2 regions of the Brevibacillus sp. FSL K6-0770 genome follow, and region 2 is predicted to be linked to the other one. Evidence: a T-box and tRNA genes for the amino acid it is inferred to sense, from the RefSeq annotation. Region 2 holds a T-box; the other holds one or more tRNA genes.
The links. A T-box is a leader RNA that pairs with one kind of tRNA and senses whether it is charged. The one in region 2 lies ahead of NST23_RS09065 (valine--tRNA ligase), so its partner is inferred to be a tRNA-Val.

Region 1 (16,141 bases), 2.0 Mb from region 2:
GGGAGCGACGCTGGGAAGAGATTACACGAAAAGCTTCAAGGAAGCGATGTTCAAATGGGGGATCGAGAACCCGGAGCCGAATCTGGTTTACGCGCCAATCGAGACGGCGGAAGGGCAAAGATACTTGAACCTGATGTACTCGGCGTTGAACTACGCCGTTACGAACCGCCATCTGATCGGCTACTCCGTGGAACGGGCTTTTCAGGATGTGCTGGGAAAAGATTTTTCGACCCCGGTGCTGTATGATTTGATGCACAACTACGCCCTTCAGGAGTATCACCGCAACACGCCGATGCTGATCCACCGCAAAGGGGCGACCAAGGCGCTTCCGGCAGGCCACTTCCAAAATCCGAAGGCGTACAAAAAGACCGGGCATCCGGCGCTGATCCCAGGCTCGATGGGAACATCTTCCTACATTATGGTAGGGGCAGACAGCGGAGCGAAAAACTTTTACTCGATCTGCCATGGCGCAGGACGCGTGCGCTCCCGCAAGGCTACGAAAGAAATCGTGACGATTGATCAGTTCGAGCGCGCCTTGCGGGTGGGCCAGGATGACGAAATCATGGTCAATCACCGCTCGCTCGCAGCGATTTTGGATGAATGCCCGCAAGCTTACAAAGACGTGGATCAAATTATCGATTCCGTCGTCGGGGCAAAATTGGCGTCTGTCGTAGCCAAATGCAAGCCGCTGATCGCAATCAAAGGGGTATAAGAAGAGGTGGTTCCCGGTGTCGCGCGGGGGCCATCTTTTGATTTTTCCAAAATAGGTTCGAATGTAACATAAATTGCATGGCTTGTGCAACCGATATCAAAAAGGAGACATTATAGGGGAGATAGGGGAACAAATATGGCTACATACTATTACTTCACCTGCCAAAAGTGCCGAACCCGGGGGGGAGTTTTCGGCGAACAGCCTTGGGGGTGGGGGAACTTTGACATGATCGAGTCCTTCAAGTTTCTGGCCCATCACATCCGCACTTGCGGGGAGGATTCCATCCGCGTCATCTCGGAAGATGTGGACGAATACGTCGATCAGTTGCATGGAGAATACAACACCTTCCTGGAAGAGACGAAGCATATTTTCCCGCATTCCAAAGATTGGGAGTTTCTTGATCGGTGGAAATCGCTCAAAGTCGAGGAATTGAAGGAAAAATGGGTAGAGGAAAACCGGATCGCGCATCCGGATGAACGTTTGAAGATTTGCGGTACGCTGGAGGACTTTGAAATTTTGCAGCAGCGGGCGGGGCGCATTTCTTTTTTGGCAAAGGTGCGGGACGATACGGACACGCTCTGGAAGGTGGTTGCCAGCTCGCCTGAATTGCCTGTCTTGCATCATTCCTATATCATCATAGGAGTAAGACAGGATCATCCGGAGCTGGGGAAAATCGTGGAAGTGTTCAAGATGGTTCCCCGCTCTGTAGATAGGAAAGAGAGGGAAGGCGAACGTGAAGCTTGAAGCGATCAGTGAACTGCTTGAAAAAGTACGGGAGCGCAATCCGCTTGTGCACAACATCACCAACGTTGTCGTGACCAACTTTACAGCCAATGGCTTGCTCGCGCTCGGAGCATCTCCCGTCATGGCCTATGCGAAGCAAGAAGTGGCGGACATGGCGAAAATCGCGGGATCACTCGTCCTGAACATGGGCACCTTGAGCGAGCGGGAAGTAAAGGCGATGCTGATTGCGGGCAAATCGGCCAATCAGCACCACGTTCCGGTCTTGTTCGATCCGGTAGGCGCAGGAGCAACCCCGTATCGAACCGAAACGGCACAAAAAATCGTGCGCGAGCTAGATATCGCCCTGGTTCGCGGAAATGCGGCGGAGATTGCCAACGTCATCGGGGAATCGTGGGAGATTAAAGGCGTGGACGCAGGCGAGGCAGGCGGAGATGTCGCTTCGCTTGCCAAAGCAGCTGCCGAGAAGCTGGAGACGGTAGTGGCGATCACGGGCAAGGTGGATGTCATTTCAGATGGCAGTACGGTGTACGCCATCGACAACGGCCATCCGATCTTGACCAAAGTGACGGGAACAGGCTGCCTGTTGACTTCCGTCATGGGGGCTTTTGCCGCTGTTGCCGAAAACACGTTGGCGGCTGGGGCTGCTGCGCTCGTCGCATACGGTGTGGCTGCGCAAAAAGCAGCGGAAAAATCGGCGGCAGACGGTCCGGGCAGCTTCCAGATTCAGTTTTTGGATGCGCTGTCCTCCGTATCGGCCGACGATATCCATCGGCTGGGCAAGATCGAACAGCATAAGCTGTAAGAACCGAAAGCAGACTCGTCGCTGTTCGGAAGCCGAGAAGCCGGATTTTGGCAGCAAGTTGCCTTGGGTGGGGCGGGAAGAGCAGCTTCTTCCCGTCTCATCGCTTGGGCATGTGCTTTTTGGGCATGAAAAAATCCCCTGTTTTCCAGGGGACGAAAATGATCGCGACTGTATGGCTATGATTAGGCTAGATAAGTTAGGGCGTAGCTGTAATTTCGCAGCGTATAGCATAAGAGCTTCTTTTGGTGCTCCGAGAGCGCTAGGAATACAAATTCTACTTGATCATTTTCAAACTTGCGGACGTAAAAGCAGGAAATCCCATGGCAGATCACTTCTCTTTTAAGCGACAGTGCAGCACGGGCGTCGGTGCATATGTGTACTTCCACGGCGTGTAACCTCCTTGGACATTCAATAGAGTACCAAAAAAAGCCAAGGAAAATCACGGGAAATATGGCGGAATTATGTCCAAGTAGTTACCGTTTTTTGTATAAAGAATGATAAGAATGACAATTCGTAAAAAGGCTACTTCATGTCGTCAGGAATACACTTCGATCGGGAAAAATAGGCGGAAATCATCGCAGCCATCCTGCCTTTTTCCGTGCTCATATCGATCTTGTCCTGCAAACAGCGCAGCAGCTCCTGATCGCAGCTGCACGAAAAGTAGCCGCGCTTCTGGTAGCAGTAGTCATGTTTTTTGCAGCAACGGTCGATATCGTCGATAGGTGCGCCTGGTCCAGAGCAGCCTGGCCCGCACCAATTTCCGTACAAACAAGGGATACGTCTTGCCCGCCGTCGTCTTCTGCCCACCTGTCATCACTCCGCAACATAGATGATTACTGGTAGCATATTGGCGGAGGGAGAAACTTGCTTTAGGCAATTCCCACAAATTTTAAAATATATCTTGTAATCGTTTGCTAGATATGATAGATTAATTCTTGCCTGAGCTGTACAGCTCGGCAAGTGATACAGATGGATGGATGTCCGAGCGGCCGAAGGAGCACGATTGGAAATCGTGTAGGCGGGGTCGACCCGTCTCGTGGGTTCAAATCCCACTCCATCCGCCATCTTGGCCCGTTGGTGAAGCGGTTTAACACAGCAGCCTTTCACGCTGTCATACAGGGGTTCGAATCCCCTACGGGTCACTTAGAAGCCCAACAACTTGTTGGGGCCCCGGCAAAAGTCGGGGTATTGTGGAGGCTTAGCTCAGCTGGGAGAGCATCTGCCTTACAAGCAGAGGGTCGGCGGTTCGATCCCGTCAGCCTCCACCATTTTCATACGCGGTCGTGGCGGAATTGGCAGACGCGCTAGATTCAGGTTCTAGTGGTGGCAACACCGTGGAGGTTCAAGTCCTCTCGACCGCATCGCTTTATCAATGAAAGGTTCTTGTTCTGCTGTTTCTGGCAGAGCAGGAGCCTTTTTGCTATTTCCAAATCATGCACAAGCATTTGGCCTTGCAAAACAAAAATCCCATCCATACAGAAAAAGGAGCCGGGGGTCAGCCTCCGACTCCTTTTCGCTTCTGCCGATTATGACCCTGGCCGTTTGCGCCTGAACAAGAGATACAGGAAAAACGGAGCGCCCACTCCGGCGGTAAATACGCCCGCAGGAATATCGAGCGGCAAAAACAGCATTCGTCCCGCCAGATCGGCAAGCAGCAGCACGATTGCGCCGATGAGCGCTGCCGTCGGGATGACGATTCCGTAGCGATTGCCGACGAGCTTTCTCGCCATATGCGGGGCAAGCAGGCCGATGAAGGAGATCGTTCCGGCGATGCCGACCGCTACCCCGGCGAGGGCGACGCTGAGTAGCATCGCGACCATTCGGCTCATCTGAAGTCTGCTGCCGAGACCGATCGCTGTTTCTTCGCCGAGCGCCTGAATGTCCAGCTCTTTGGCATACAAGAGCGACAGCGGGATCAAAGCGACGATCCACGGCCAGATGGCCTTGATATAGCTCCAGTTCGTCCCATACAAGCTGCCCGTCATCCAGTTCAGCACCTGGGCGGCGAGATAGGCGGGACCGCTCAGCAACAAAAACATCGTCAAGGCGCTCATCGCCGTCGAGATGCCGATACCGATTAGCACGAGCCGGGACGGAGTGACTCCCTTTTTCCAGGCGAACGAGTAGTTGACCGAAGCAGCGGCGAATGCCCCTGCGATCGCGATGATCGGCACGTAATGAATACTGTAGCTGGTAAAGGCGGTCATAAAAGCGACCACCGCTACCGAAGCGCCGCCCGTAACGCCGAGCAGGTCCGGAGAAGCGAGCGGATTGCGGATCACTCCTTGCAGCAGGCTGCCGGAAACAGCCAATGCCGCGCCGATCAGGAGCGCCGCTACGATGCGTGGCAAACGAAACTGTGTAATAATCAGATCGCTTCCTTCGCCGTTCATGCCGACAAGCGACAGGACCACGTCCCGAATCGGAATGGACACACTGCCGAGCGACAGACAGAAGACGGCGAGGATCAAAGCCGCAACGGCAAGCGAGCTTACGATCGTCGCATTTTTCCATGTCGGACGTCTCTTCATGACTTCCTCCTTCTCGCCACGAAGATCAGGAACGGAACGCCGATCAGCGCCGTCGCCACGCCGACCGGGACTTCTTTCGGCATAAGGACGAAGCGCGAGGCGAGGTCAGCCGCTACCAGCAAAATCGCTCCGGTCAAGGCGCTGTAAGGAAGCAGCCAGCGGTGATCGCTGCCTACCGCGTATCGGCACAGATGCGGCACGATGAGTCCGACGAAGGCGATCGGTCCCGCCGCCGCTACGGAGCTGCCAGCCAGAAGGACGACTGCGAGCGCGGAGGCGGCCCGGATCAGTGTCAGCCGCTGACCGAGCGACTTGGCGTTGTCGTCGCCTAGCGCCAGCACATTGAGGGAGCCTGCGATCAGCATTGCGAGGAGCCAGCCGACGCACAAGTACGGCAGGACGAACAGCAGATGGCCCAGCTCTCGACCCGATACAGAGCCGATCATCCAGAGCAGCGCCGTTTCCAGCGAATGCTTGTGAATGAGCATAATCCCTGAGGTGACCGAGGACGCGAAGGCAGCAACAGCCGCCCCGGCCAGCGTCAGCTTGATCGGCTCGAAACCGCCGCCCCCCTGCATGCTCAGCGTGTATACGAACAAGGAAGTTATCGCCGCTCCGCCGAGCGCGATCCAGATCATGCTGCTCATCGGCAGGGACGATCCGGTTAAGGCAAGTCCGATAACGATAAACAGAACGGCACCGGAATTGATCCCGAGCAGAGAAGGCGAGGCTATCGGGTTTTTCGTCAGCACCTGCATGATCGCTCCGGCAACGGCCAAGCTCGCTCCGACGGCGGCGGCGATCAGCGCCCGGGGAACACGCGTAGTCGTCACGATCAGATGCTCGTTGGAGCCGTCAAACTGTGTATAGGCGAGCCAGATGTCGCGAAGGCCGAATTGTTGCAGCCCGAACAGGACGCTGGCCAGCATCCCGAGCAGAAGGATCGCACACCCGACGGCAAGCCCGATCCATTTCCGCTTGCGACTTTGCATCACTATCCCATTGTCCTTCACCTCTTTTCGTGTTCTGAACAAGAAAAAAACCGGCGTCAGCTTCAAGCCGACGCCAGCCAGCGTTTATGTTACTTCACTTCGAAATAAGCGGCCAGCTCATCGAGCAGCAAGTTCGCCGCCTTGTAGCCGCCTGCCGAGTTCCAGATCGCCTCGTCTACCTGGATCACCTTGTTCGCTTTGGCAACGTTCAAGTTTTTGAACAGCGGGTCGTTTTTCCATTCCTCCACAACCTTCGCCGCATCGTTTTTCCCGGCTTGCTCCGACACGAAGTAAAACATGACATCTCCGTCCATGCTCGGGATCGTTTCCTTCGTCATCACTTCGATAAACGAATCTTTGTCCTGAGCGGGCGGGCGAGCGATGCCGAGTTGATCGAGCAGCACCCCGGAGAATGTCTGCTTCTGGTAAATCCGCACCTGCGACGCGGAGAAGCGGACGACCGACACTTTTGTTGCCGCTTTGCTGCCCAGCTTCGCCTTCACGTCGGCAACGCGCTTGTTGAAGTCCGCCATCGCTTTTTCGCCTTCGTCCTTCTTGTTGATCGCTTCCATGTACAGCTTGAAATTGATTTGCCAGTCGCCAGCCAGGTCAGCCGCGAATATGGTCGGCGCAATCTGGTTCAACTGCTCGTATATTTTCTCCTGCCGGACTTTGTTTCCGATAATGAGATCCGGCTTCAAGCTTGCGATCATCTCGATATTCGGCTGCAACTCGTCGCCGACGACCGTGACGTCTTGCATCTCGTCCTTGATATGGTTGTACCACGGCGAGCCGACCCACGATTGGACGGCGCCGATCGGCTTCACGCCTACAGCAAGCAGCGCTTCCGTACCTTCGTTTGTCAAAATGACGACTCTCTTCGGCGTGCCGTTCACTGTCGTTTCGCCCATTGCGTGCTTGATGACGCGGGGCGCTTCTTTATCCGACGAAGTCTGGGACGCCGGGGCTGTCGCCTCTGTATTTTGCTGTTGTCCTGCCGTCCCGCTGGCCCCCGTACCCGGATTTGTCGTACCTCCGGAGCATGCGCTTAGCAGCAAAGCGAAGCAAAAGAGCAGTGTAACGGCTAAAGATGTTCTGGTCCTTCTGCGCATCGATAAATGTCCCTCTCTCTCATGTTGATAACGATTATCAATTACATGAACACTATACCGTTGAAGCTCTCGCGCAACAATGGGAGATGTGGACAGGAAGGATGGATTTTTTAGACGTTGCTCCTGTTTCAGCGCCTTTTCTTTAAAAGCGGTCGGCGAAACGCCCTCGTTTTTTTTGAACTGGCGGCTGAAATAGTAGCTGTCCGGGTAACCGACGCTTTCGGCAATTTCTTTAAGCGTGCAATCTGTCCCAAGTAGCAGTTCTTTCGCTTTCGTCATGCGAAGCTGGATTAAGTAATCGATCGGGCTCGTCTCGTAGCGTCGCTTGAACCAGCGCAAAAATTGGCGCGGATTGCAGTCGAGCATCTCCACAAGCGATTCGAGCGTAATCGGCCGGGCGTAATGCTGGTTCATGAACAGCACCGCCTGGGTGACCGGGTCCGGCTTGATCGGCTCGATTCCTTGCTGGTCGAGCTGTCGCATGACTTCGTAGACGAATTGATAAAATAACGACTTCACATGCAATTTGTCGATAAGACCAGCTGCGATCCATTCCTTCGCCATTCGCTCGGCGATATCGAGCAAAAAAACCGGATATTGCGGCGCAAATCCGTACTGCATGCGAAACGGATCGTCCAGCTCCGCTTGCCGCATCAATTCTTTGCGGCTAGGAAGGGAGGCCGATGCCTTGTACAAAATCATGTAATATTCGAATGATTGCTTGGCGGCAATATCGAGGCAAACGCCCTTGCCCCCGTGAAAAAGATGAAACCGCTGCGCATCGTACGGCACTCCGTCGAGCCTTACTTGCGCGCTTCCGCGGGTCGCATACAAAAAAGCGTTGGCTGGCAGCCGATAGGCGAGCAGCTCTTCGCCGCTTTCCATGCTTCTATGCCGTATATCCATCACTTTGACGGAAGCCTGATTCCATAGCAACAGATGATCGTCCAGTTTCATTCGTTTCGCCTAGCCCCTTCCAACTCCAAGCTCAAGTCCATAATGCTCGTTGCTACTCATTATATTTGATAATAATTCTCAATTACAACGACTATTCTTATAAAAGGAGAAAAAAGATAGGGACCGTCAATGAAATGTCTACGTTGGAAGAGCGGATGACTTTGTTCGGGGAAGTATTCGGAATGCCTGAGCAAGCGAAGGAATTTATCGCACAGTATGAGACAAAACGCGAGGAATCATCTATGAAGATCTGGGGATGAAAGCTCCGGCCATGGTTGAAAAAGAGTTTTTCAACCGAGAGAATCCAAAATCGGAAGGCTACTATTCGCCGATTTCGCTGGAAGTGATTGGGGAATGCTTGTACGATACTTTTGTAAACGCACTGTTGGAACTGCCGGTTGCTCGGAAGTAATTTTTGCCTGTCTTTTGGAAAATAAATCCTGATTGTCAGATAGAAGAAAAAGCAAGCAGTGCCCGCTGTTTTGTTTGTAACCGCGGCTTGGCAGAGAGGGGGACAATCGCCTTTATCGTGTCAAGCCGCTTTTGGTGTTAGATGAGCGTTATCGTCCTTTGCTAGATGATAAGTCGCCTGGCTATCCTGGCTTGTTAGTGAGGCGATTTAGCGCAGCAGCCTTTTACGCTATCAAACAGGAGATCGAACTCCTGCCAAAAATAAAAATGTAGAGTTTGGCAACCGTTTTGATACATGGAATTTTATTGGGTTTTACATGGAGAGGTGAGCATAATAAAACGCTATAGTTGTGCCATTTGGGTATAAAGTCTGATTGGGAAGTGAGAAATAAGACATTTGATCAAGTTATTTTTATAACTGGATGTGCAGGTATTTTCTGGGTTTCGTCTAAATATGAAATGGTATAGAAGTTTGATTGAAAGGGAGATGTACTCTAGATAGGGACCTTTCAAGTGGGTCTAAAGTCCTTTTGGTGGAATGAAACTCTTTGAGGCGATTTCGGTGAAAGGAAAGGATAATCTAGAACAATACTTAAGAAATATTTAAATTGCTACTACCACATTAAACAAATACAAGTTGGAATCCTCTGTTAGTGGTGATGGTGCACATTGCACTGCAGGGGGAACAGAGAGCGCCGCCAGATCACTTTGTAAAAGATGCTTATATAAGTTGAATAGTATTTCGGATATTGCGGGCAACTAAATGAACGGAAGGGGCTGTTAATGCCATGCATATAGAAAAAATTCATATTAAGAATTTTCGGCTGCTTGAAGATATTGAAATTTCTCTTGATGAGAAGGCGACAGTCATAGTTGGTCGTAATAATAGTGGTAAGACATCATTTGCTGAACTTTTTCGTAGAATATCAACCGAAAGTTCGCCGAATTTTAAATTAGAAGACTTTACAATGAGCAAGCATATTCAGTTTTGGGAAGCGTATAACATTTTACAGCAGAATCATAAAGATGAGGAGCGCGCTCGAAAGACACTTCCTAGTATCGAAATGGAAATTAGTGTTGATTATAAGAATGATTCGAGCTATGGCGTGCTTAGCGATTTTATTATTGATTTAAACCCTAATTGTACTGTGGCGCATATAAAGATGTGTTATCAGCTAGAAGAAGGAAAGATGACTGCCTTTTTTGATGATATTAGGATTGACTCCACACTTTCGGAATCAGAACAGAAACGAATTTTTTTCAGAGTTATAAAAGAAAGAGTGCCTCGATTTTACAAAATGTTTCTTATGGCAGTAGATCCTAATGACGTTACCAATCAAAAAAAGTTGGATTGGAAAAAGATACAGGATTTAGTACGAGGTAGTTTTGTTAATGCACAAAGAGAATTAGGAGATATGACGAACAAAGAAAAGGATGTACTTGGTAAAATTCTTGAAGGACTTTTTAACTCGGCAAAGTCAGAATCGGCAAGTTTAGATGACCGAAAAGTGACTGAAAACATAAATATAACAATTCAAAAAATTCAAGGAGAACTTGACATTGATTTTAATAATCAACTAAAGAATTTACTACCTGCAATTTCGTTGTTCGGTTATCCTGGATTGCGTGATCCTAACTTGATCACTGAAACGCTTCTTAATATAGATACATTATTGAAGAACTATACTAAGATACGTTATTCAGGTCTCAATGGTGTACACTTGCCCGAATCTTATAATGGTCTTGGCGCTAGAAATTTAATCTTTATTTTGTTGAGAATGCTGGAATTTTACAAAGAGTTTATTGCAAAAAAACCAAGACCAATGGTACATCTGATATTTATTGAAGAGCCAGAAGCGCATCTTCATCCGCAAATGCAAGAAGTGTTCATTTCAAAACTCAACGAATTATCCTCGATTTTTTCTAAGCAATACAATAATGGGGAACCATGGCCTGTGCAGTTTGTAGTCACGACCCATTCGTCTCACATGGCGAATAAAGCAGAATTCTCGTCCATGCGCTATTTTATGACGACAAATAACCATAATACAAGCGATTTTTATACTACGAAAGTTAAGGATTTTAAAGCAGGTGTAGCAGGCACTTTAGGTAATGAAGTAGCATTCTTACAACAATATATGACCTTGACACGATGCGATTTACTGTTTGCAGATAAGGCAATTTTGATAGAAGGTTCTACGGAAAGATTGCTTCTTCCAAAAATGATCGAGAAACTAGATAAAGATAACGGAGAGATTAATCTTGGTAGTCAATATATAACTGTAATGGAAGTAGGAGGAGCCTACGCACATAACTTTTTTAAATTATTGGACTTCCTAGAGCTTAAAACCTTAATCATTACTGATTTAGACACAGTTGATAGCACCCAAAATAATAGTGCTTGCAAAGTATCGGCAGGGAACAGGACAAGCAATGCTTGCATAAAGACATGGTTTCAGGCACCTGAAATAACACCAAACGAACTTATTAAGAAAACCGTCAAAGAAAAAATTAGCGGGGTTTACAGAATTGCATATCAAGTACCGGAATTTGAACAAGACGATATGCCTTGTGGGCGTAGTTTCGAGGAAGCATTTATTCTGGCTAATTTACAGTTATTTGGAATCAATGAAACCCACGTAGATCAAGCTGAAAATCAAGCATGGGATATCGCTCGAAAGGTGAAAAAGGTACAGTTTGCATTAGAATATGCTTTAGAGAAGACAGAATGGAACATTCCAAGATATATAAAGGAAGGTTTATTATGGCTAGGGGCTAACAAAATTGACGATACGGATGTACCCTCGAATATTCCTATTCCATTCAATATGGCTGAAGTTGCTGTTGCAAAGGAGGAATCTCATGATTGAGGTTGGTAATAAAAATCCAGCAGAAGAAGCTGCAGAAAGAGCTATTGCAGAAATTTATAGATGTTTGGATCAGAATAAGTCATTTTTACTTGAGGCAGGTGCTGGTGCAGGTAAAACGTACTCTTTAATTCAAGCTCTTAAATATATAGTTAATAAGCAAGGAAACGTTTTACTCCAAAGAAGTCAGCAAATTGCATGTATTACATATACGAATGTTGCATGCGATGAAATTAAAAATAGAGTGGATGGACATCCAGCAGTTTTAGCATCGACGATTCATGCATTTTGTTGGTCTTTGATTAAGGATTTTCAGTCACAACTATGGCATGAACTTTGTAATTTACCAAAATGGATTGAACGCTTTGAGAACGATAGCGTGAGAAATCCTAGAAAAATTGAGTACGATTTTGGTTATCCACAAGTAGAAAGTGAAAAAATTTCACTAGGGCACAATGATGTCATTTTACTTACAGCATTATTAATGAAAAACAATAAGTTTAGAAATATACTAAGTTCGCGATACCCTATACTATTTATCGATGAGTACCAAGACACAAATAAAGATTTTACAGAGGCTATCCTTAATCATTTCGTAGACAATAAAGAGTCGAGATGTTTAATCGGATTTTACGGTGATGGTTGGCAAAAAATTTATAGCGATGGATGTGGTGCAATTAAGAATGAGAACTTGCACTATATATATAAACAAGCTAATTTTCGTTCCGAAAAAGCTATCGTTAATGTATTGAACCTTGTGAGACCAGATTTAAAACAAGCTGTGAAAGATCCTCAATCAAATGGTGCAGTGAGGGTATTTCACACTAATGAGTGGTCGGGTGAAAGATTGACTAAGAGGCCATGGAAAGGCGATTTGCCTGCAGACATTGCTCACGAAAAGCTTGAGATGACAAGAGACATCTTAATGAAAGAAGGATGGGGGTTCGAACCTGAAAAAACTAAAATACTTATGCTGACTAACAATCTTTTGGCCAATGAACAAGGGTATTCTGGTATTGCGAAGGTATTTCAAGGAAGAAATGATGATTATGTAAGGCAGGAAGACCCACACATTGATTTTTTTGTGAATACTCTAGAACCGTTATGTTCTGCTTTTGAGAGTAAGCAGTATGGAACAATGTTTGAAGTACTCGATAGACGTACACCAAATATAACCTCACTTAGTGATAAAACAAAATGGGTTAATGACATGGAGACTCTGATTCAATTACGGCTCAATGGGACAATTGGCGAAGTATTAGCTTATATTACAAATGTTAAACGACCACGTTTATCAGGGAAGGTGGAGGAGAGAGAACAAAAATATAATGAATATAAATTAAATAGCTCAAATGAGCAGAATGAGTCAATGGAACGTCTTGGAATGTTAAGGAGCATACCTTACCGTGAAGTCATTGCTTTAACTCATTACATTAAGGAAAAGACCCCGTTTTCAACAAAGCATGGAGTAAAAGGGGCTGAATTTGAGAATGTACTTGTAGTTATTGGGCGTGGATGGGATCTATATAATTTCAACCAGTTTCTTGAACTTTCAAAGGCTCCAGAAACTATACCTAACAATAAAGTGGATTTTTATGAGAGGAATAGAAATCTATTCTATGTTGCCATTTCTCGACCAATGAAACGACTGGCAATACTGTTCACACAAGAACTTTCTGAGGACGCATTATCTGTTCTGACTAATTGGATGGAGCAGAAAAATATTCACGCAATCTAAAGAATCAACAAACTAGATTCATTGCAGTTGTCACAACACCAGCACGTCCATCATCTCGGCTATGTATCGTGTATTGCCTCTTACAATTAAATTAATAGAGAGCAGGTTCAGTTCGTATAAATTCTCACAAATAGCTCAATTCGCTTGGATTATTGTCTCTTTTTGAATAATTGTCTAGGTCTCGAAATGAATAAAAAAGATCATAAACCTTGATTTTACAAGAATTTTAACGGAGGCAAATTTAAATGAGTCCCGCTCATGTTATGATGGTGTAGAACGTTCAGATTCTAGTAGTGGTAACATTGTGGAGATTCAAGTCCAGTGATGAACAAGCTCTTGGGTTTCCTTATAAGGAAACTCAGGAGTTTTTTGTTTTTTTATGTGTTTGGTATAAACACATTTTTCATATTTCCATTATATAAATCTAATTGATTTAGTGAATTAATGATCAATGTGTATTATGGATTGCTCAAACTCAACGCATATGGACGTTTCTCTTCACTCCAATACTTGCTAAACTTGCCTACATCATACATCAATTCAATTCATGAGGAGTGAAGAAAATGGATGGAGTGCGTTACAAGGTAAGAGAAGTGTTGGACAAGAGCAAGATTGAGGCATTTTTGCAGCAAGCGCGAATCGGGCATCTTGGCATGGTCGACGGACAGTTGCCGTATGTGGTTCCGCTCAATTTTGTTTGGACAAATGGGAAGCTTTACTTCCATGGAGCCACTGGCGGGAGACGCAATCAGGTGATGAGCGCGAATGCGGAGGTCTGTTTTACGGTTTGCGAGGAATACGGAACGATTACCGATCCGGTGCCAGCCAAGACGGACACAGCGTATATGAGTGTCATCGTTTTTGGCAAGGCAGAACCCGTCGCCGATCTGGATGAAGCGACACACATGCTGCAAGAAATGATTCATAAATACGTGCCTGGTTACTATAAACGGCCGTTGCCCAAGCAGCATGTAGACAAATACCGTTCAGCCGTATTCGGTGGCCCGGTGCAGGTGTATCGAATTGATCCACAGCACATCACCGCCAAAGAAAATCCAATAGAGGAAGAAAAAATGTTCAAACCGGGACTAACGGTGTGACTGGTATGAAAATCCAGCGATTTGTCGTTCAATTGATCGCGGCAATCTCGGAAAAGTAGGAGACAGAGGCTACTCTGCCCGGCGTGGGGGAACGCCTCATCCGAATCTTCATCAGAAAGAAGGCAGGGAAGATGGAAAATCTCGTTGCGGAGAATCTGCAAACCGTACGGCAGCAGATGAAAACGGCTTGCCAAGCCTCGGGGCGCAAGCTTGAGGACGTGAAGCTGTTGTTGGCGACCAAAACCGTCCCGCTGGAAAAATTGCAATTAGCCATGCAGGCGGGGGAAACGCTGTTTGGGGAAAACAAAGCGCAGGAGCTGCGCGGCAAATTTCCGCTTATGGAGCAGTACAAGCAGGTGGAATGGCATTTTATCGGGCATTTGCAGACGAATAAAGTGAAGGACGTCGTCAAATATGTGACGCTCATTCATTCTGTGGACCGTTTGAAACTGGGGCAAGCTTTGCACCAGCAGCTCCTTAAAGAGAACAAGACGATGAACATACTGGTGCAAATCAACACGTCCTACGAAGAAAGCAAATTTGGTGCGCCGCCGGAAGCAGCACTGGAACTGGTCGAGCAATTGGCGCAGTTTGAAACGCTAAACATAAAAGGCTTAATGACCATCGGAAAGCTGAATGCGACAAACGACGAGACCCGCCACTGTTTCCGACTATTAAAAAGGATTCAGACAGAGATCAGGGAGAAAAAGCTGCCGCGAGTCGAAATGGACATCCTGTCGATGGGAATGTCCGGCGATTTCACGGTAGCGATTGAAGAAGGGGCTACGATCATTCGCGTAGGAACGAAAGTGTTCGGCCAACGTTACTTGCCGGACAGTTATTACTGGAATGAACATGCGCGTCAGGACGACTAGGGGAAAACAGGCGGGGATGCTTGCGTCATAAAAGCATCCCCGCTAGACGTTTTATGCCTGCTGCAATGGCTCGTTCGTCTACTTTGGCAAAACCGAGGACAAAACCTTTCCGGTCGCTTTCCAAACAATAGTTGCTGAGCGGATAAACCCGGATTCCTTGTTCGAGCGCCAGGTTCGTCGCGGCTTCTTCGGCAAACGATTGCTCGGCTTCAAGAAGCATGTGCAAGCCCGTTTCCACGCCGCTCAGTGTGAACTGTTCGCCAAGCCCCGTCGAGAGAATCGCTTTTGTCATAGCCTCGTGCCTGCGCCGATACACATTGCGAACTCGCCGCATATGGCGCATGAAATGACCGTGTTCGATAAAATGAGCAAGCGTCAATTGCTCCATGATCGGAAGATGGCGGTAGGTTAATTCCTGAACGCGAGCGAGCTGGCGAATGGCCGCTTTGGGACCAACGATGGCCGACAGGCGAATGCCGGGAGCGACCATTTTGGAAAAACTCATCATGTACAGCGTGTTTTGAGGTCGTTGACTGAACAAAGTTGGAAGCGGATCACCGCGATAGCGAAATTCACTGTCGTAATCATCTTCGACAATCCAGAACCGCCGCTCGGCAGCCATGCGCAACAATTGTTGCCTGCGAGGTTCCGACAAAATGACGCCAACCGCACACTGGTGCGACGGCGTAACAAACACAAGCTTGGACGCAGGGGGAACATGGTCGACGCAAAGTCCGTACTCGTCAACCGGAACGGGAACAACTTGCATACGCCGATACTTCATCGCCATCCAGGCAGCAGGGAAGCCGGGATCTTCTACCGAAACCGTCTCTCCTTCTTGCAAAAGCGCTTGCGCGATCAAATCGAGACTGTGCTGTGCGCCAGAGGTTAACAGGATTTGGTCGCTATCCACATGAACGCCCCGTTCGAGCGACAAATAGCGTTGAATTTGCTCCCGCAGCGGCAAAAATCCATAAGGATCGCCGTAAGCCCAACTGTCCAGGCTTGTTTCTGTGGTAGCCTGCAAAAAGGATTGCCGCCAATTTCTTTGAAAATGCTCATCCAAATACGGCTCGTGGGGAGTGAAATCGATCGCTATTTTTGGATTGTCTTTAGCGCCGAACCAACTGTGCAACTGGCCGACCGCATCGTTTAATAAAGGCAACTCGGGCGGAAAAAGCTCCGGGGGCGAAGCCTCCTCTGCCGGACGAGCTGCATAAATCCATTCGCTCACTCTCGTTCCGCCGCGGCGAGAGGTTACCGTGTAACCCCGGCTGTACAGCTCCTCGTAAACGATCTG
Region 2 (16,141 bases):
GCGAAATCATGGACGTCGTAGTCGTTTTCCCGTGCGCGCCTGCAACAGCTACGCCTGTTCGTTCATTTAAAATCTGGGCAAGCATTTGGGAGCGGTGCATGACCGGAATCCCCAGCGCTTCCGCAGCGACTACCTCCGGATTGTCCGGGGATATGCTGGTAGAGTAAACAATACTGTCTGCTCCCTCTACATGGGCAGCATTGTGGCCAATATGAACGACCGCCCCTCTCGCTTCCAGCTTCTTCGCCAAATCGTTCATGGCGACATCGGAGCCGGTTACCTTGTATCCAAGGTCGATCAAGACGCGGGCAATGGCACTCATGCCATATCCGCCGATGCCCACAAAGTGGACGTGCCTAGCCTGATCCACCCTATTCACCTGCCTCTTCTACTGTAGTGGGAAAGAATGCGCGCACTTGGGCGATGAAGTAGAGCGAACCGCAGACGACCAGCCAGTCATCCGCTTTCGCTGATTGCTTCTCCCGCATCCAAGAAAGGAGAAACGTTTGCCAGTCCGGGACGGCTTCGAGGTTTTCCTCTGCCCATCCACCTTGCAAAAACGCCTCGCGCAGCGTGCTTGCATCTGCTGCACGCGGAAAGTCAAATTCCGTTACGTATAAGGATTGGATTCGCTCCTTGAGGGGAGCGAGTGCTTTCGCCATCTCGGATAGCGGTTTATCAGCCAAGCCGGAAAAGAGCAGGTGCAGACCCGCATCGTTCGGCAAAAGCCGCTCCAGACTTTTGACCAGCGCTTCCATTCCCTCCTGATTGTGCGCCCCGTCCAAGATCACAAGCGGTCTTGGCGAGACGACTTCTAGACGACCAGGCCAGCGTGTTTGTTGCAAGCCACGCGATATTTCTTCTTCTTCCAGCAAGAACGAAAAATAGTTGCGCAAGACATCAATGGTCATCAGAGCAATCGCTGCATTCGTCGTCTGGTGAATGCCGTTCATCGTCAAACGATAGATAGATTCATCGCGCCGATGGATGCTGCCGTAGCGGAAACGCTGCTGTCCCAGCTCTTCTTCTACCTGTTCGGCAAAAAAATGCTCGTGCAGGCTGTACAGCGTGCTTCGCGTCTCGCGAGCCCGCTCCTTGAACACAGCGAGAATTTCCTCTCGTGTCTCGCCAGTGATAACAGGCACGCCCGGCTTGATGATGCCAGCTTTTTCACGGGCGATGTCCTGCAGCGTATCGCCCAAAACTTGTGTATGATCCATGCCGATATTCGTGATGACAGAAACGAGCGGCAGGACGACATTGGTCGAATCGAGCCGACCCCCAAGCCCTGTTTCCCATACGACGACAGCTGGTCTCGCCACTCTCGAAAAATAGAGAATGGCGATCAGCGTAATGACTTCAAATTCGGTAGGCGAGCCAAAATCCGTCTCCTGCTCGCAGCGCTCGCTCAAGACTTTCACTTCATTCACCAGCGAGAGCAGATCAGCCTCGCTGATCATGCTCCCGTTGTAGCGAATGCGCTCGCGGAAATCTAGCAAATACGGCGAAGTGAACGTCCCGACACTGTAACCCGCCTCCATCAGCATTTGCGTCAGGAATGCGCATGTCGAGCCTTTTCCGTTGGTGCCTGCCACATGAATAAACGGGATTCTCCGTTCCGGATGACCCAGTTGCTCAAGTACCCACTGCATTCTCTCAAGCCCCGGCCGCTGGCCGAAGCGAAGCAGTCCATGCAGCCAGTCGAGCGCTTCTTTGTATTCAACAAATGATGCTTCTGCATGCATACTACAATGCTCCATTCTCAAAAATATGCGTTGGTACGGCGGATCATTCGCCTTTCAGTTCGGCAAGTCGCGCAATGACCTTATCGCGCTTCTCCATGTAGTCGGCCATCTTCGCCTTTTCCTCTTCCACTACTTTTTCCGGCGCTTTCGCCATGAAGCCAGCGTTGTTCAGCTTTTTCTCGATTCGCTCCACTTCACCGTTCAAGGTAGCCACCTCTTTGTCGAGACGCTTCAGCTCCTGCTCGATGTCAATCAGCCCAGCCAGCGGCAAGAACAGCTCTGCTCCTGTCACAACCGCAGACATTGCCTTCTCCGGCGTCGCCAGGTCCTGACTGATCGTCAATGTCTCCGGGTTGCAGAAACGCGCGATATACTCCTCGCCGCGAGCCAGACGCTCTGCCGAGATCGCATCGCTCGGCTTGATCATCAGCTCGATTTTCTTGGACATCGGCACGTTTACTTCCGCACGGATGTTGCGCACGCTGCGGATAATTTCCATCAGCAAGTTCATTTCGCCCTCTGCCTCAGCGAAAATCCACTGCTCATTGACCGCAGGCCAAGGAGCTACGGTAATGCTCTCGCCTTGGTGCGGCAACGCCTGCCAAATTTCCTCAGTGATGAATGGCATGAACGGGTGCAGCAGTTTGAGTGTTTGATCCAGCACGGTAACGAGTACCGATTGGGTCGTTTTCTTCGCTGCTTCGTCGTTTCCGTAGAGCGGCAGCTTCGCCATCTCGATGTACCAGTCGCACAGGTCATCCCAGATGAAGTTGTACAGCACGCGGCCCGCTTCGCCAAACTCAAATGCGTCGGACAGGCGCGTCACGTCAGCGATCGTCGCTTGCAGACGGGAGAGAATCCACTTGTCTGGCGTCGACAGCTCGCCGCTGAGATCAATATCGTCGTAAGTGAATCCGGTCAAGTTCATCAGGGCAAAACGCGAGGCGTTCCAAATCTTGTTCGCGAAGTTGCGGTTTGCCTCCACCTTTTCCCAGTAAAAGCGTTGGTCGTTCCCTGGCGAGTTTCCTGTTGCCAGTGTGAAACGCAGAGCGTCCGCGCCGTATTTTTCGATCACTTCCATCGGATCGACACCGTTTCCGAGCGACTTGGACATTTTGCGGCCTTCGGAGTCGCGGATAATGCCGTGAATCAGCACGGATTCAAACGGACTTTTTCCGGTAAATTCAAGACCGGAGAACATCATGCGCGCTACCCAGAAGAAAATGATGTCATATCCGGTAACCAGTACATTGGTCGGGTAGAAATACTTCATGTCCTCGGATTCTTCCGGCCAGCCGAGCGTGGAGAACGGCCACAGACCAGACGAGAACCACGTATCGAGAACGTCGTTGTCTTGCTCCAGCTTGTGGCTGTGGCAGCTCGGACATTCGCTTACATCGTCACGAGATACGACGGTTTCCCCGCAATCTGCGCAATACCAGGCAGGAATGCGGTGACCCCACCAGAGCTGGCGGGAAATGCACCAGTCGCGAATGTTTTCGATCCAGCGCAAGTAGTTCGTTTTGAAGCGCTCCGGAACGAACTTGACGCTTTCTTCGCTGTTGGAGTTGGCAAGCGCCAGGTCAGCCAATGGCTGCATTTTTACAAACCACTGGGTAGACAGGTACGGTTCCACGACAGCATCGCTGCGCTCACTGTGACCTACCTGGTGAATGTGCTCCTCTACCTTGAACATTACGCCTTGCTCTGTCAAATCTTTAATGATTTGCTTGCGGCACGCAAAACGGTCCAGACCTTTGTAAATGCCTGCCTGTTCGTTCATCGTTCCGGTTTCGTCCATGACGACGATTTGCGGCAACTGATGGCGAAGTCCCAGTTCAAAGTCGTTCGGATCGTGCGCAGGCGTGATTTTTACCGCGCCGGAACCGAACTCGGGATCGACATACGTGTCTGCTACGATCGGGATTTCCCGGCCGACAATCGGCAAAATGACCATTTTTCCGATCAAATGCTTGTAGCGCTCGTCTTCCGGATGGACAGCGACTGCCGTATCACCGAGCATCGTTTCCGGACGAGTGGTCGCTACTTCGATGTAGCCAGTACCGTCAGCCAGCGGATAACGCATGTGGTGAAGCGCGCCTTTTACTTCTTTGTAAATAACTTCGATATCGGACAGAGCCGTACGGGCAGCCGGGTCCCAGTTGATGATGCGGTTGCCGCGGTAGATCAGCCCTTTTTCGTACAGGCGGACGAATACTTCGCGCACCGCTTTGGACAAGCCTTCATCCATCGTGAAACGCTCGCGGGAGTAATCCAGGGCAAGACCGAGCTTTTCCCACTGCTCGCGAATGTGCGAAGCGTAAATATGCTTCCATTCCCATACTTTTTCGATGAACTTGTCACGGCCGAGGTCGTGGCGGGAGATTCCTTCTTCGCGCAAAGTCGCTTCTACACGGGCTTGTGTGGCGATCCCTGCGTGGTCCATCCCTGGCAAGAACAGCGTGCTGTACCCTTGCATCCGTTTGGCGCGCGTGATGATATCTTGAAGCGTCGTATCAAGCGCGTGGCCCAAATGCAGCTTGCCTGTTACGTTCGGAGGCGGGATGACGATCGTGAACGGACGCTTCGCCGGGTCGCGTTCCGCCTTGAAAAACTGCTTTTCGATCCAGTACGGATACCATTTGCTCTCTGCTGCCTTCGGATCGTAGTTCTTCGGCAGCAATTGGTCGATGTCGGTTGTTGGCTGATTTGACATAGTTAGGTCCTCCTCTAGAAAAAATAAAAAAACCCTTCATCCAAAGGACGAAAGGATTTCATTTCGCGGTACCACCTTTGTTAACAGACGACAGGCAAAACTGCCCATCGCAAGTTCCCTCAAACAAGATAACGGCTGCGAACCGCTTTCGGCTAGACACATCGTGTTCACCAAAAACAACTCCCGGGCGACCTTCAGTCCATTGTCTCCTTAGAGAATCTTCCAGCAACTGATTCTCCTCTCTGTAAAAGGGCTCCTGACCTACTCTTCCCGATCATCATTGATACGATATGTAGTTGTGGGATCATTGCCTTTGCTTATTATATACAATCACGCTGTTTGGCGTCAAACCCGGTTTCGCCTACTTTTCCGACCGTAATGCCCAGCGCCTCGGTAAAGCCCAGTACACTTAAAATGTCCAAAATTTCTTCCCGGACATTGACAATCTCTACCTGTTTGCCAGAGGCAAGCAATTCTTTCGTTGTGAAATACAGACTGCCAATACCGGAAGAATCTACAAAGGATACACCATGAAAATCGACAGTCACGGAATGGTTTCGCCCTCCGTATTGCTGGAGCAGTTCACCCACTCGATCTCCCACCGCCATGTCCAGCTCTCCAGCGAAAAACAGCGTCGCCTGTCCGTTCGTCTCTGTTGCTCGGTAGTCCATGCTCAAACTCCTCTCAATAGGTATCGGTACACCTGATTCTTTTCTCTCTCTCATGTTACCCGGTTCACTCCACTTGCAAACATTTGGTATTTTCCCCAATGTTCATCAGCTTGGCAACGCACTCTCCAAAATAAGCTTGGTCCCTTGTGCTGTGCTGCTCAAATAAATACGATCGCAGTATTGCAGCATGACATGAAAGCCCGCACCGAGGGAATTTCGCGTCGAAAATCCTTGCTGCAGCGTCGCTCGCGGCAAGTCCTCCAGCAAAATCCCCTGCCCCTGGTCGTGAATGACAACCCGGCAAAGCCCCAGATCGTTTGCTATGTACAAAGTAATCGTTCCACCGCTTCCATGCTTGAGTGTATTCGAAGCCGCTTCGTTAACCGCCACCAAAAATTGCAGCAATCGGTTGGCAACAAGCCCCAACGGCTCAAGAGCACGCTTGAACGCTCGCCTGAGCAAAGCCAGATCGCCTGGCTCCTTGATGTCCATCGCCAGCGATTTCCGGCCCTCCCGCAGCAAAAAAAACAGCTCTTCGTCGCTTAGCAGCAGCAGCTTTCCGGCGGTAACCACCCCTAAAATATCGCGGTAAATCTCCCATTCGCGCCGCTTTCTCATCCGTTCTTCCGCGATAGCTGCCGTGACATCGATCAGGGCAATCCCACAGGTACGGTCCGGGAGATCGGAAACATACATCTCGAATACTTTTTTCCCGTCGCCGCTGACGATCTGCTCCCGCAGCGATTCGCCTGCACCACGAACAGCCGCTTCGTTGATCAGACGCTGCATCTGTGTCTCGACATCCGGATCTGCCCGACTCGATCCAAGCGGGCGGATGTTTCCGTCATCAAAAAGGTAGAGGAAGATCGATTCGATTTGCCGCAGGATCGACAGCTTTTGCAGCTCCTGTTTAATCAGCCGTCCTCGCTCGTCGTCGCGATCTTTCCAATTAGTTAATACGTCTGTAGGGTCCAATTCGCCACGCAAATGCCAGGTGTGAAATTCTTCCAGAAGCAATCGCTCCAGAACTTCTTCTTTGCGCAAAACCTTCTCGATATCAACGACATAGTAAGGAACACCGTTGATTCCCTGTAGCCCGCTGCCGATAATGCGAAAATCGAAAGCGAGCTCGACCTCCATGCGTCCATGCAATTGTTTGGACGGACTAAGCAGGCCGATAGCTGTCCGGCTGACTGCTATCAATTGCGCTTGACTTGTTTCCATTGTCGCAAGCTCCGTCACTTTTACCTTGCGCGGCGGCAACACTTTTTGGGCGGACCCGCCAGAACGGAGCTCCAGAAGACAGTTGCGACAAGAGGGATTGTCCGGACACTGTTCACACAGAATCACCGTTCATCCTCCTATTCACGGGCGCTTCAGCTCGGGTACTCCCAACAGTACAGGAGTTTCCTTTCCTCTATGTCCAGCAGAAGAGCCGGACTGAAACTGCAAAATCAAAACGGATATGTCATCGGTTTGCTGGCCTTGGCGCATCATCGCCCACAGGTACGATTCCACACGCTCAATCGTCTCTTCACTGCCCGGCTCGTGCTCGTCCAAAAGAACAGCAAGTTCTTCGAGCAAACCGTGAGAGCTTCGCAGCACATCTTTTCTTCCCGTATCCAATAATCCATCTGTGTATAGTAGTAGTATACCCTCTTCTTTCAAGGGTACTTCCTCAAGCTGATAGGTGCTATCCGCCAAAAGCCCTAGTCCTACGCCCCCGTTGCAGCGCAGAACCGCTTTTTTCGTCGCCGACAAATAGAGCGGCTGCGGATGGCCTGCCCTGGCAAGCAAAATTTTGTGCTGGACAGAGTCGTAGACGGCGACCAGCATGGTAATGTACGAGCGCGTTTTGGCCAAATCAGTATACAGCAGCTGATTCAACCGCTGCAAAATGTCGTCCGGCGACGCGTTGTTTTGCAGCACCGCCCTTACGGCAATGCGAATGCCTGTCGCCCAAATGCTCGCAGGCAGACCGTGCCCGGATACGTCCGCTACAATAAAACAAGTGTAGCGTTCATCAATCGGGACAAAATCAATGTAATCTCCGCCTACGTAAGTGACCGGAACAAAAACGGTTCTGGCGCGCAATCCGTCCACCCGCCATTCCTCTTTCGGAATCAGCATGGACTGGATTCTGCGAGCCAAGCCCATCTCCAGCTCAAGCTCTTTCAGCTCTGACGACTGGTGCTCATGCAGGCAGCGCAAGATCAATCCCCGCACGGTCACGAGCAGCAGCTGGAAAAACGATTGCTCCAGCTCTTTTGTTTCCATATCGTACTCGTTGCATACAGTCTGAGCCAACAGCCTGACATAGCGGGGTGTCTTGGCGGTGTCCCACTGCTCCGAGACGACAATCCGCTCCTCGACGAAGTGCGCAGCGCCATGGTCGTCGCGTCTGCCCCGCTCCATGTGAAAATAAACATCCCCGTGCTCGGACTCCCAACTGATGCCAATGTAAGCAAGTGTTTTGATTTGATGAAACCAGACATCTACAAGCTCAGTCGTTATGCGGTGAATGCTATCGTAATGGACGTCGCTCACGCTGATTTTGTTGCTCGCAATCAGCAATTCCTCGTAATTTTGCTTGAGTTCCTCAACGAGAGACAGCTGATTGTTCATCCACTCCGTATGGGCGAGCTGCTGGGTAAGCCTCGATTCCAGAGAGCTGACCGACGATAGCGTCTCCGACATGAGATGCTGGTTGTCCCTATTGTTTAAGTATGTCCGAACGCTCGTATAGCCAACAGCTATAGCCAATCCTACTTTAGCATAAAACGGCATTTCCGGCAGCGCAAGCAAGGAAGCAGTGATGACCAGAAGAATCACCTGCACGATGCCTGTGTGCTGCCTTGTGCTCATTTGCCAGTCCATTAAAAGCTGGGCACCCTTGATTTGCGTTTTCGCGCGCAGCGGTCTGTGCGTCAAAAGCAAAAAGAGCAAGGAAACGATGCCCGCCAGATAAGTCCCTGAACAAAACGGCACCCCTAGCCCGTGACCGATCCAGGCGAAAGCAAGAACGAGCAAACTGCCAAGTCCCCAGGCAATCAGTCCGATCCCTTGCAAAAAAGAAATGTCAAACCATCTATGCGGTTGCCGCTGCAAGCCGCACGATAAGAAAATCAAATACACACCTATACCTATCCCTGACAAGTAGAGTGCTATTTTCCAGATCATTCGCTCACCTTTACACGTTCGTCCTAGCCTTCCTGCCCTATACGTTCCCGTTTCCTCCCATTCTCAAACCCATATGTTCAAATATACGTAAACAAGAAAGAAATCTCGTTTTTTCGCTGCGGAAATCTAGGCACTGACCCAGCCCACCTCGCATATGCTGAAATGAGGTGATAACGATGATGAATTTTCGCTGGAAGTACAACCCTACCTACCTGCGAATCAAATATGGATGCAAGCAAGTGTTGATTCCCTTGATGATTTTTCAGTTCATCCGCACCGTCCTGTTTCCCACCTCGTTTGACGTGATCCTTCTCGGCCTGCTCGCCCTTTTGTACGTGGCGATCGTGCTGGAGTGGCTGTAAATGCAAAAAGCAACGCCCCACCTTTGTGAGACGTTGCTCGTCAAAAAGCTTGCTGGACCCAACGATGCAACCGCATCAGACGGTCCATATCTTTTTCCAGGCGCTTCACCGCGTACAGCTCACTCCAATCTTTGCGATTGTGGTAATAGACGTCGATGTCCCTCATGATTCGTTCCGGGTACGACAGGAACGCTGCCAACAGCTCGATTTCTTCCGGTCGCAAGGGAAAAATGGCTGCGTAGCGATGGTACAGCTGGGAGGCGCCTGCTTCATCCCCCGCCAGTTGAAAATACGTCCGGTAAAACAGGGTGAGGTCGCGCACAGGCGTGTCAAAGCTGGCTCGATCAAAATTGAGCAGCTTTCCCTTCCCCGAGCGATCCGGCACGATATGCGCGGGGTGCGGATAGCCGTGAATCAGCGACAGGCGAAAATGCGCGTGTGTCTCATGCCGTTCTTTCCAGTCGGTCAAAAGGTCGGTGGCTGTCTGGCTCATCTCTGTCACAAACGCTTTGTTTGCCAAAAAGACGAGGTCGAACGGAGAAGGATACTGCCGCCCTCCCGCCACTTCCGCCGCCTTTTCCATCTGGCCTTGCCAATACTGCCAGCGATTCAGCAGCGAGTCGATCAGCGGCTCTACCTGTCGCGGATCATCGAAGCGATAGTTTTGCGTCAGATGATGAAGCTCGGCCAGCCGCTCGATGGCTGGAGTTGCCCACGCCAGCGGCTGCTCTGTCCACTCCTCGCTCCCCGGCTGCCAGGGCGTCACATAGTACACCGCATCCCCCAGCACAATAAACGGGTCATCGAATTTCGTATACGTAAAAGGAACCGCTCCATCCCAGCCTCGCTGCTGCAGCTGGCGCAGCATGTCGCTTACGAAAACGAGCCGCTTGGCAGACACGTTCGCCCGCTTGCAGACGTAAGAGCCGTAGGGAGTCGTCGCCTTGAATACGTTTGGTTCTTTTAGAAGATCGATGCTCTGCGCGTACATATCGTACTCTTGAAACAACGGATAAACATCGTCATATCGGCTCATCTACTCCCTCCCTCCTCGTCTGCTCAGCCCGGTACGCAATGTGCTGAAGCAACTGGTCTACCGACTCTTGAATGCGCAGCGCCTGCTCGATCGCTTTTACCGATGCTTCTTCCCTGTTCGCAATCCGTCTGGTGTAGGCTTCCATGCTTTTGTACACTTCGCGAGGACGAGCCATAAAAGCGAGCATGACGGTGTAATCTCCGTAGGTGAGCGGCTTGACCTCCTCGTATCCGTCGAGAAAAGCGTCAATTTGCCCCAGATCTTTATGCGTCAAGTAATGATCCCGCAGAAAACTCGCCACGTCTCTTTGCTGAACGGACAAGGCTGGCCGGAAAAAGCCCCTCAGGTACAGCTCGCCTTTCACCATGCCCCAATTGTCCCGCAGCAGCTCCCGATGCGACACACTGACGGTTTCCGGCGTAATACTCGGATGAGTGAGCATGGCCGAAGAGCGCTCCATTCGCTGAAGCATCGGCTGCATCAACTCTGCTACCCATCTTTTTTCTCCCGGCTCGCGTCCGTGCTTGTTCCGAAACGCTTCTGCGAACGCCTTGGCCTTCGTCCATTTGGCATCTGCACCGATTTGCTCTTGCTTCAAGTAATCGATCCCCGACAAGATGGGACTTTCCTGCTGAGACAAGTGCATCATGCCAATGACTCGGCCACACCTGTAAGCCCATTCCGTCCCAGGCTCGCACGCTTCGATGTGCCGGGCGTGGTCGGTCATGGTGACGCCACGCTTGCCTACAACCAGAAACGGCTTGGTCTCTCGCGTACGTATGAACCTTTCCACTACGCGAAACCCCTGACGAGCCAATCGCTCGCGCCAGGCAAACGACCAGCGCATCACATCCACACGCGGCCAGACGTGGAGTTCCTTGGGGCCCCGGTTAGTCTCCAGTAAATAGCAGTCATCGAGCGGCGTGATTCGAATCACGCGCGCCCGATAATGCTGGCAAACTTCGGAGAGATCGATCTTATCCACGGTCCCCCACTCCTTTATTGCGGGATGTACAAAATTTGTCCCGCGACAACCTGTTCGGAAGCGAGCCTGTTCACTTCCACGATTTTGGACACTGGCAACGAATAGCGCTGGGAAATATGCTCCAGCGTCTCGTCACGCTGAATGATGCACATCTTCAACTGACTTGTGCTCTCTTCCTTGCGCCGCACGAACGAGGTGAGATTATGCATCGCCTCCATCGTCCCGGGACTCGCCCCCACTGAAGAGCCGTGGCGGGAGGTGCTGGACGAGGACTCCGCTTCGCTGGCTTGCGCTTCCTGTTTGGCGCGACTGGCTTGCGAAAAGATGGTGGTGATGTTGACATTGGCCTTCTCTTCGCGGGAAGCCTTGCCGGAAATGGCTACTTTCAGCTCTGTCTCTTCCACCACTTCTGGCTGCGCAATTACTGGCTCTGCTTCCTCTTCCTCGAGGTCGGCATGCACTTCTTGTACGGCATTCGCATCGTAGGCAGACTCGTCAGGCTCACTCGCTACCGGAGCGTAATCAATCTCGTTCTGTTCGTGGATGGCAAGCACAGGTTCATCCGCGTCATGCTGTTTTCTCTCCTGCTCGCGGGCCTGAACATCCTGATAGGCAAGCGCATCGTACGCAGGGGAGTCGTACTGAGCCTCAGCCTGACCGTGCGTTTCGTAAGCGGCAGGATCGGCCATCCACGCTTTTTGCGGCTCACTTTGCGCCACCTCCTGCACCTCGCCATAATGTTCCTGCACTTCCCCGTATTGCGACGGGATATCCTCAGGATCGCTGTAGGCAATCGCGGGAGCGTCGAAAACGGACGGCGATTCAGTCGAGTCATAAGAAGCTGGCAATGCCTGCCGTTCCAGTTCTGCTTCGAGCGCACTCAGCTTTTCCTCGATTTCGTCCAGAGAGGCAGGTGAAGCGTACTCCTGATACGATTCGTCCGTCGCATGGGCGTATTCCCAGGCTCTCGCTTCCTCTGCAGCCGGTTCCTGATCGGCTGACGCTGGCTGGGCAGCCTGTTGTTCGCCCAAAAGAATCCCCATGATTTTCAAATCTGCATCAATCAGCATTTGATGCGGAGATTCCAGCTTGTAATCAAAGCTGTCTACAATCGCGTAAATGTCGCCAATTTCCGCAATCCGGTCCAACGGAATCGTAATGTTCAACGGGATGCGATGGCCGATTTGCTCCTCCCAGCCGTACTGCACCTCTTCCGACGCTTCCTGACGAAACGGCGGAAAAGTTACTGCCTCAACCAGAGTTTCCGTTCCGCCGCTGTTCGCTTCTGCGGCCTCCCTGATCGGCTCGTATTTTCCTACCAATTGCAAGCAACCCGTGATCGAGACATACGAATCGTTTTCCAGAACCTCGACATCAGGCACCAGTTCCAGCTCTTGCAATTCGCCGATTCCGGCTCTATCGGATGAGAGGAAAATGGTCTCCTTGATGGCAAACGAAAGCAGCCCATCCTGTAACGCCATTCGTGCTCCTCCTTTTCGAAAACTTGGGCTCCGCCAAGCTTTTTTTTGGGCGATGCCTTTGATGCGCCAAGGTCGATACGAGTTGTACAGGCATCCGATCGACCGAGTGCAGGACATTTCCCTATACTATATGGACAGGACGAGCCGTTTAGCACCGAAAAAAGGAAAAACCGGGGTTAGCTCCCCGGTTGCACAGATGCGATCCATTCCAATATGGCTTTTTTTCCTTGGGCAATACAATCCGGCACACCTACACCGTCGTAGGATGCCCCTGCCACCATGACCCCCGGCAGGCTGGCTTTCAGCTTTTGTTTCACGTCCCGCACCCACGCCTGATGTCCGACTACATATGGAATCGCGTTTTGCAGACGGGTGACACTGTAAAACTCCGGCTCTTGACGGATGGTCATGATCTTGCGCAAATCGCGCAGCACAACTTCCAGAATCTCTTCGTCGGTCATCTGCATAAAGGCTTGCTCTGTCGCTCGCCCGACGAAGCTTCTCAAGAGCGCCTTGTTGTTCGGCACCATGTGCGGCCATTTCCGATGCGCCCACGTACACGCCGTAATCGTCGCACCGGAGTGGCGCGGCACGATGAAGCCTGTCCCTTCCATCCCCAGCTCGATCCCGCTCTCCGGAAAAGCCATGGCAATCGTCGCTACCATGTGCGGCTTGGCGTTCTCCAGTGCCGCAACATTGGCAAAAGGCCGCAGCAAAGGCTCCGAGACAGCGTGGGGTACGGTGAACAAAACGGCGTCCGTCTCAAGCAGCTGACCGTTTGTCAAAGCGAGCGCATACTTGCCGTCTGGCCGTTTTTCCAGCTTGGTGACCCCTGTGCCTTTCAGCAACACTTCACTAGGCAAGCTTTTTTCAATGCCTTCCACCAACGATTGCAATCCGTTCGCAAGCGTCAGGAAAATGCCTTTTGGCTTGCCAGGTGCTTTCGACTGCGGGCGCGAATGCTTCATCGCGAGAATCAGGCTGCGGTGCTGCTTTTCCATTTGCGCGAACTGCGGAAAGCTCGCCAGCAAGCTGAGGTGGTCGAGATCCCCGGAGTAGACGCCTGACAGAAGCGGAGAAATGAGGTTGTCGATCACTTCATCCCCCAGCCTGCGCCGGAAAAATTCGCCTACGGAAATATCCGCATCGCCTTTGGAGGCAGGCAAAATCAAGTCGGCTGCTGCGCGGATTTTGCCTGGCCACGAGATCAGGTCTGTCGTCACAAACGGCATCAGCTTGGTCGGCACCCCCATCACGGCGCCTTCCGGAATCGGCTGCAAGCGATTTTTGTGCCAAATGTAAGCCTGTCCGGTGCTGTTGCGCACCAGTTCATGCGCAAGCCCCAAATCGGCTGCCAGCTCGCCTGCGCTCGTTTTCCGCTCCAAAAACGAATCCGGTCCCAGCTCGATGACAAAGCCTTCGTGCCGCCACGTCTTGATCTTTCCGCCCAGGTGATCCTGCTGTTCGAGCAGCTGATAGGAAATCGGCAGCCCTTTTGCTTCGATCTCTTTTTGCAAGTAAAAAGCAGCGGTCAATCCGGTGATGCCGCCGCCAACAATCGTTACATGATAAGATTTCTCGCTCATGTGATCAATCCCCTAGTTCGCCAGCTTTTTCCCGATCGCATCAGCCAGACAGGAAATAAACGCAGGTCTGGCGTTAGGCATCGGAGGGCGATGGTAGTGAACACCCAGCTCTTCCGTTACTGCCTTGCATTCCATATCATTGTCAAACAACACTTCGAGGTGCTCGGCTACGAACCCGACCGGACAATAGACGAACGACTGGTAGCCGTGCTCTTTGTACAAGTCTCTCGTCAAATCTTGAACGTCTGGCCCAAGCCACGGCTCTGGCGTGTTGCCCGCACTCTGCCAGCCGATAGCATAGCGGGAAATTCCGGCCTGCTCGGCAATCAGCTTGGCTGTATCCTCCAGTTGCTGCGGATAAGGATCGCCAGACTTCAAGATTTTTTCAGGGAGACTGTGGGCAGAGAAGATGACGACGGCTTGTCCGCGTTCTTCTTCCGGCATCGAGGCAAACGTACCCGCAATCGCTTTCGCCCAGTATTCAATGAAGCCCGGTTCCAAATACCAGCTCTCGATGCTCTCGATTTTCGGGCCTTGGATCGATTCGGAATGCTCCTGCGCTCTGCCGTTGTACTCTTTTACGCTGTAGCTGGAGTAATGCGGAGCGAGAACCAGACTTACCGCCTCTTCAATACCGTCTCGCTTCATCTGCTCGACAGCATCCTCGATGAACGGGGCAATATGCTTCAACCCCAAGTATCCGACAAACTCCCGATCGGGATAACGCTTGTTCAGTTCCGCAGTCAGCGCTCGCACCTGCTCGTCCGTAATATCCGCAAAACGGTTCAGCCCATCTACCGCCTCATAGCGGGCTCTCAAGTCGTCAAGCAGTTCTTGCGGCGGTTTGCGGCCGCGGCGAATGTGCGTGTAGTATGGTTCGATTTGCTCAGGGCTGCGCGGCGTTCCATACGCCATCAGCAAAAGCCCTGTTTTTGGCTTCGACATTTCCAACCCCTCCTGGTCACACGTCCCGTTTGTAGCTATGAATGAACGCGGTCAATTTTTGCAGCGTTTCTACCTTGGCGTCAGGGAATACACCGTGCCCCAGATTGAAAATGAAACCTGGCTGTTTTGTACCTTCGTCGAGAATCTCTTTCGCTTTTGCTTCGAGCTTCTCCCAAGGAGCAAGCAGCAGCGTCGGGTCGAGGTTGCCCTGGAGCGTTTTGGTCACACCCATATTGCGCGCTGTCGTGATGGAAGTGCGCCAGTCCAGACCGACGACATCCACAGGCAAGCGGTTCCAATCCAGCAAAAGATGACCCGCACCGATTCCGAAGTAGATGGTCGGCACTCCTGTTTCTTTCAGCGCTTGAAAAATCCGGGTCATGACAGGCGTTATGTACTCGCGATAATCTTCGTCGTTCAACGCGCCTACCCATGAGTCAAACACTTGAACCGCTTGCGCCCCGGCCTTGATTTGCGCCTTCAGGTACGTGATCGTCAAGTCGCCGAGCTTCTCCATCAGCGCCTGCCAAGCTGCTGGTTCCGTGTACATGAAAGCTTTGGTCTTGTGGTAATGCTTGGAAGGGCCGCCCTCGATCATGTAGCTGGCAAGGGTGAACGGCGCTCCCGCAAAACCGATCAGCGGAACAGACAACTGCTCGCGCAACAGCTTGATCGATTCCAAAATATACGGCACGTGCGTTTCCGGCTCCAGGTCGAGCAGGCGCTGCACATCCGCCAATGACTCAATCGGATTGGCAATCACCGGGCCAATTCCCGACTCGATGTTCACGTCGACACCAATCGGTTTTAGCGGGGTCATGATGTCCGCGAACAAAATGGCGGCATCTACGCCCAACTGGTCTACAGGCAGGCGTGTCACTTCTGCGCACACTTCCGGTATGTAATTCATCTCAAAAAAGGTATACTTCGCGCGAATTGCGCGGTATTCGGGCTGGTATCGTCCCGCCTGGCGCATGTACCAGACAGGGACATGCTCTGTCGCCTCCCCGCGGCATGCTTTCAAAAACGTATCGTTAAATGGTTTTGAAGTCATGAATAATCCTCTCTTTGCACAATAATCTGTCCCATCAATATGATACCACTGGGCATTCGACAAGTAATGACTCTTTTGTGTCAAAATCTTTTCGTTTCGCGCTTTCCAATCCTATCCACCATTGTTGCCAAACTTCTTCTATTGAATGCGGATATCTCCCGTAGAAGTCTTGACATACACCTTCGGCCCCGCTGTTCCGAGCGTTCCTTTCATGTAATACCTGTCTTTTTCCTCGTAGGACATCCCTTGCCAGCCAGCCTCGATCGTTCCCGTATCTGTGGAAAGTTCCAGTTGCGCCTTTTCCGGCTGCTTTTCCACTTCCATCCGCACATCGCCCGTATCGGTCCGGATTGTCGTATTTTGCGTCAACTCAGGCAAAA

Region 1: it has a tRNA-Val gene. The T-box ahead of NST23_RS09065 (valine--tRNA ligase) is inferred to sense a tRNA for this amino acid. The anticodon was not compared.

Annotation. Positions count from the first base shown of each region.
Region 1 covers NZ_JBBOBQ010000001.1:3,842,699-3,858,839, reverse strand. The annotation lists gene NST23_RS18170 (RtcB family protein) at 1-712, shown strand, start outside; gene NST23_RS18165 (hypothetical protein) at 938-1,456, shown strand; gene thiM (hydroxyethylthiazole kinase) at 1,446-2,258, shown strand; gene NST23_RS18155 (phospholipase A2 family protein) at 2,781-3,065, opposite strand; tRNA gene NST23_RS18150 (tRNA-Ser) at 3,230-3,322, shown strand; tRNA gene NST23_RS18145 (tRNA-Glu) at 3,327-3,400, shown strand; tRNA gene NST23_RS18140 (tRNA-Val) at 3,451-3,526, shown strand; tRNA gene NST23_RS18135 (tRNA-Leu) at 3,536-3,619, shown strand; gene NST23_RS18130 (FecCD family ABC transporter permease) at 3,785-4,789, opposite strand; gene NST23_RS18125 (FecCD family ABC transporter permease) at 4,786-5,781, opposite strand; gene NST23_RS18120 (AraC family transcriptional regulator) at 5,871-7,850, opposite strand; gene NST23_RS18115 (hypothetical protein) at 7,985-8,110, shown strand; gene NST23_RS18110 (hypothetical protein) at 8,122-8,262, shown strand; gene NST23_RS18105 (ATP-dependent nuclease) at 9,050-11,131, shown strand; gene NST23_RS18100 (UvrD-helicase domain-containing protein) at 11,124-12,866, shown strand; gene NST23_RS18095 (pyridoxamine 5'-phosphate oxidase family protein) at 13,430-13,966, shown strand; gene NST23_RS18090 (YggS family pyridoxal phosphate-dependent enzyme) at 14,098-14,841, shown strand; gene pdxR (MocR-like pyridoxine biosynthesis transcription factor PdxR) at 14,867-16,141, opposite strand, start outside.
Region 2 covers NZ_JBBOBQ010000001.1:1,859,127-1,875,267, reverse strand. The annotation lists gene murC (UDP-N-acetylmuramate--L-alanine ligase) at 1-370, opposite strand, end outside; gene NST23_RS09070 (bifunctional folylpolyglutamate synthase/dihydrofolate synthase) at 372-1,745, opposite strand; gene NST23_RS09065 (valine--tRNA ligase) at 1,789-4,461, opposite strand; T-box leader at 4,502-4,748, opposite strand; gene NST23_RS09060 (STAS domain-containing protein) at 4,782-5,132, opposite strand; gene NST23_RS09055 (ATP-binding protein) at 5,238-6,482, opposite strand; gene NST23_RS09050 (PP2C family protein-serine/threonine phosphatase) at 6,498-8,312, opposite strand; gene NST23_RS09045 (hypothetical protein) at 8,489-8,674, shown strand; gene NST23_RS09040 (hypothetical protein) at 8,715-9,710, opposite strand; gene NST23_RS09035 (phosphotransferase) at 9,697-10,695, opposite strand; gene NST23_RS09030 (LysM peptidoglycan-binding domain-containing protein) at 10,710-12,176, opposite strand; gene hemY (protoporphyrinogen oxidase) at 12,353-13,762, opposite strand; gene hemH (ferrochelatase) at 13,775-14,707, opposite strand; gene hemE (uroporphyrinogen decarboxylase) at 14,724-15,761, opposite strand; gene NST23_RS09010 (DUF4097 family beta strand repeat-containing protein) at 15,900-16,141, opposite strand, start outside.